Regions from separate parts of the Brevundimonas sp. FG128 genome, predicted to be linked through region 1. Evidence: riboswitches for the same ligand, from Rfam matches in the RefSeq annotation. Region 1 holds a riboswitch; the other holds the start of a gene.
What was found. A riboswitch is a leader RNA that binds a small molecule or an ion and turns the genes downstream of it on or off. The one in region 1 is predicted to bind cobalamin.

Region 1 (2,388 bases):
ACCAGAACCTCAGACGGTCGGAAGGCGGCGAGGGCTGCGCCCAGGTCTTCGATAGAACAGGCGACGGAATCGACCGCGCCGGACGACAGTTCGACCACGGCGACCGCCGCCCGACCTTTGCGCACCGCGACCGCCGCCAGGCGATTGGCGCCGCGCGCGTCCAGCAGGCTGTCCTCGGTCAGGGTGCCGGGCGTCACAACCCGCACCACGCCGCGATGGACCACGGACTTGCCGCCGCGCTTCTTGGCCTCGGCGGGGTCTTCCAGCTGTTCGCAGATGGCGACCTTGTGGCCCATGCGGATCAGGCGGGCGAGGTAGCCCTCCATCGCATGGACCGGCACGCCCGCCATCGGAATGTCCTCGCCCTGGTGCTTGCCGCGCTTGGTCAGGGTGATGCCCAGGGCGGCGGCGGCGACCTCGGCGTCCTTGAAGAACAGCTCGTAGAAGTCGCCCATGCGGAAGAAGAGGATGGCGTCCGGCTGACCGGCCTTGGCCGTCAGATATTGCGCCATGAACGGCGTCGCGCCCTCAAGCGAAGCGGCGATTTCGGGCGGGTGAGTGACGGGGGCGTTCATGTGGCGACAGGGTGACGGATCGCGCCCGGCGGCTCAAGGCCGTTGAACGGCCCTTGCACAGGCTTGTCGCCCCTGCGATAGGCCGCGCCAGGCGGTTTAGGGAACACGGTGAGACACCGTGGCTGTGCCCGCAACTGTAGGCGGCGAGAGCGTCGTCCGTCCGGGGTCTGACGACTTCGGCGCCACTGGGTGACTGGGAAGGCGAGGACGGCGGTTTTTGACCCGCAAGCCAGGAAACCTGGCCGCCTGTGTCGCTCGCTGCTGTCCGGGACCAGACAGAGGCGCGGGGACTTCACCGTCGCAGCGACCCGACCTTGCGCCGTCCAGACCCTCGCGGTCTGGCGGGTCGGCTCGCTTTGACCGGTCTCTCGCGCGCACTCGCGGGACCGAAACGGGGATCTCGCTCAATGAAGCGTTCCATTCTTCTCTCGACGGCTGCGATAGCCGCCGCCTTCGCCGCGCCCGCCTTCGCCGCTGATGATGCGACCCAGCTGGACGACGTCGTCATCACCGCCACCCGCATCCCGGCCATCGTCGCCGACACGCCCGGCGCCCGCGTCATCGACGGCAAGACCATCGAACAGCGCGGCGCGATCTTCGCCGCCGACATCCTGGCCGACGTGCCGGGCCTGTCGGTGACGCGCACAGGCGCGTTCGGCGGCGTGGCGCAAGTCCGCATGCGCGGCGCTACGCCCGGCAAGACGCTGGTGCTTGTCGATGGCGCGCCCGTCAACGACGCGGCCGAGCCCAACGGCGCCTATGACTTCTCCAGCTTCGAGCTGGCCGATATCGAGCGCATCGAAGTGCTCAGCGGCCCGCAGTCGTCGCTGTGGGGCTCTGACGCCATCGGCGGCGTGATTTCCTTTACGACCAAGGAGATCGACGGCGTGCGCGCCGAAGCAGAGGCCGGCAGTTTCGACACCGTACGCGGCCGGGTGTCGGCGGGCGTGGCCAATGAGACCTACGCCGTCAGCGCCTATGTTTCGCGCTTCCAGACCGACGGCATTTCCGCCGCCGACGAGGCCGACGGCAATCCCGAGGCCGACGGTTTCCGCAGCACGACCCTGGGCGGCAAGGGCCGCTACGCCTTTTCCGACACGGTGAAGATCGACGGGTCGGTGCGCTGGAACGAGAGCCACGCCGACCTGGACGGCTTCCCCGAGCCCGACTACGCCCTGGCCGACACCGACGACACCCAGGACAGCGAGCAGTGGTCCGGTTTCGCCCGGCTGAGCGCCGTCGCCCTGGGCCTGACCCATCAGTTCAGCGTCTCGGCTTCTGACATCGACCGCACCTCCTACAGCGGCGGTTTCGGCTCGACCTTCACCGGCGACCGCCAGGCCTATCGCTGGCAGGCGGACGGAAAGGCCCGGGACGTGAACTACGCTTTCGGCGTGGAGCGCAACGAGGCCTCGGCGGCGCTGTCGTCGGGCCTGTCGCGCGACCTGTCGATCACCTCGGTGTTCGGGGTGGCCCAGTATGATGTCGGGCCGCTGAACCTGACGGGCGGCCTGCGCTACGACGATACCGACGATTTCGGCTCGGAAACGACGGGACGCATTTCGGCGGCCTATGAGCTGGCGGGCGGCTTCATCCTGTCGGGCGCCTACGGCACGGGCTTCAAGGCGCCGACCGTCAGCCAGGCGGTTTGCGACTACTGCTATGCGCCGCTGCCGTGGGCCGAGCTGAGGCCGGAGACGGCCGACAGCGTCGAGATCGCCCTGGGCTGGGCCTCGGCCGACGGGCGGTTCGACGGTCGCGCGACCCTCTATCGCCTGAACGTGGAAGACCAGATCACTTACACGGCGGGGGA
Region 2 (2,388 bases), on a different contig from region 1:
CCGGCGGATCGCTCCGCCGGGGCTTGTCCTCATCCCGTGAGGGAGGCCGTGTCTTACAGGCCGCCCAGGACGCTGACGATGGACGAAACGCCCAGGCCGGCGCCGGCGCGATCACGCGCTTGCAGACCGCCGCCGAACGAGTAGCGAACGCCCAGCGACCAGGTGTCGACGTCGAGCGAGTCGATGTCGGCGCGGGTGTAGGCGGCGCCGACCGAGAACGGGGTGTTCTCTATTTCGTACTCGGCGCCCACGCCGTAGGTCCAGGCGTCCACGTCGTCGCCCGTGACGTCGACGTTGTTGTAGCTGACGCCGGCGTTCAGGCGCAGGTTCGGCATGACGTAGAAGGCGGCGTCGCCACCAACGGTCCAGATGTCGGCGTCGATGTCATCAGCCGTGGTGTAGGCGACCTGACCGGTCAGGGTCGCGTTGGCCAGATACTTCTGGGCTTCGGCGCCGACGGTCCAGATGGGATCATCGCCCGTGCCGATGCCGTTGGCGGCGACGAAGCCGCCGGCGCGGATGTCGGAGGACCACATCTTGGTCAGGTGGGCGGCGGCGGCGCCGGTGGTTTCGTTCTCACCGAAGGCTTCGACGTGGTCGACGGCGCCGTTCAGGGTCACAGTCCAGTCGGCGGCCGGCAGGGCCACGGTTCCGTCCACGGTCCAGACGTCGGCGTCGACATCGACGGGGCCGGCGTCATACGACGGGTTGGAATAGGTCACGCCGACCGAACCGATGGCGTCCTGGGCGAAGGCCGGGGCGGCGAACAGAGCGGCGGCGGCCGAGGCGAGGAGGATCGTCTTCATTTTCTTTTGTCCTTAGCAGTCTGTGCCCGGATGGGGGTCCGGGGAGGGCGCCTGCTATCAGTATGCGGACGAAGCTGAGCAATAAATCGTCGTTACATAAGTGTCTTGAAACTGTGATGTGGCGGATAAATCACGCGTTGTGGTCGGAATGTGTCACTTGCGCGCACTTGATGGGGCAAGCGGTTAATGCTGGGTAATCCGCATAATCATATAAGCATATCCTTATATGTATTGACGGCCGCGCTTGGTTGGGGTCATGTCGGGTTGTCGTGGTCTCCGCGCGCTCCTCGGGGTGCGTGGAGCTAAGAGGGAAGCCGGTGAGACACCGGCGCTGCCCCCGCAACTGTAAGCGGCGAGTCGAGGGTCCATCTCGTGTCACTGGCGTTCGCGCCGGGAAGGCCGGGCCCGAGGCGTCGACCCGTGAGCCAGGAGACCTGCCCCGACAGATAACGTCCTCCGGCGGGGTGCCCGGTCAGGCCGCATGCGCGCCGCCGGACCCTTTGCGTCCGCGACGGCGTCCGCGCGACCCTGTCCGAAACCTGGCCACAGCACAGGTTTCGAATGTCATGACCCGCCATACCGTCCAGGTCGCCACCCTCGGCTTTCCCCGCATCGGCCCCAAGAGGGAGCTGAAGACCGCGCTCGAAGCCCATTGGGCCGGCAAGATCGACGCAGAGACCCTGCTGTCCACCGCCGCCGAGCTGCGCGGCCTGACCTGGGCGCGGCAACGCGAGCTGGGCGCCGACATCGTGCCGTCCAACGACTTCTCTCTTTATGATCAGGTGCTGGATCTGACGGCCATGGTCGGGGCTGTGCCGGCCGCCTTCGGCTGGAGCGGAGAACGGGTCGATCTGGCCACCTATTTCGCCATGGCCCGTGGGTCGCGCGGCGACGCCCAGGTCTGCAAGCACGGTCACACTCATGGCGGAGGCAATCCCGCCTCGGGGGGCGTGCCGGCGATGGAGATGACCAAGTGGTTCGACACCAACTACCACTATCTTGCGCCTGAGTTTACGGCCGACCAGGTGTTCCGCCTGGGTTCGACCAAGGCGCTGGACGAATATCTGGAAGCCAGGGCGCAGGGGATCGAGACCCGGCCGGTGCTGTTGGGGCCGGTGTCCTATCTGCTGCTGGGCAAGACGCGCGGCGAGGCCTTCGACGTGCTGAGCCTGCTGCCGCGTTTGTTGCCGGTCTATGCCGAGGTGCTGCGCTCGCTGGCGCGGGCGGGGGCGACCTGGGTGCAGTTGGACGAGCCCTGCCTGGTCACCGATCTGAGCGACGAGGCGAAGGCCGCCTATGATCTGGCCTATCGCGTGCTGACGGACGTGACGCCGCCGATCAAGGTGATGCTGACGACCTATTTCGGGGCGCTGGGCGACAATCTGGAGACGGCGCTGAAGCTGCCGGTGCAGGGTCTGCACATCGATCTGGTCCGCGCGCCGGAACAGCTGGCGCAGGTGGCGTCGGCCGCTCGTCCCGATCAGGTGCTGTCACTGGGCGTCATCGACGGCCGCAATGTGTGGAAGGCCGATCTGAACGCCGTGCTGGACCGGGTCGAGCCGCTGGTGGCCGCTGGTCGTCA

Region 2: linked by a shared signal. The riboswitch ahead of metE (5-methyltetrahydropteroyltriglutamate--homocysteine S-methyltransferase) and the one ahead of ACODSC_RS10410 (TonB-dependent receptor plug domain-containing protein) in region 1 are both predicted to bind cobalamin.

Annotation. Positions count from the first base shown of each region.
Region 1 is NZ_JBMDKP010000003.1:395,796-398,183, forward strand. Features, by position in the region: gene mutS (DNA mismatch repair protein MutS) at 1-575, opposite strand, end outside; cobalamin riboswitch at 651-836, shown strand; gene ACODSC_RS10410 (TonB-dependent receptor plug domain-containing protein) at 983-2,388, shown strand, end outside.
Region 2 is NZ_JBMDKP010000001.1:768,710-771,097, forward strand. Features, by position in the region: gene ACODSC_RS03820 (porin) at 54-806, opposite strand; cobalamin riboswitch at 1,060-1,262, shown strand; gene metE (5-methyltetrahydropteroyltriglutamate--homocysteine S-methyltransferase) at 1,373-2,388, shown strand, end outside.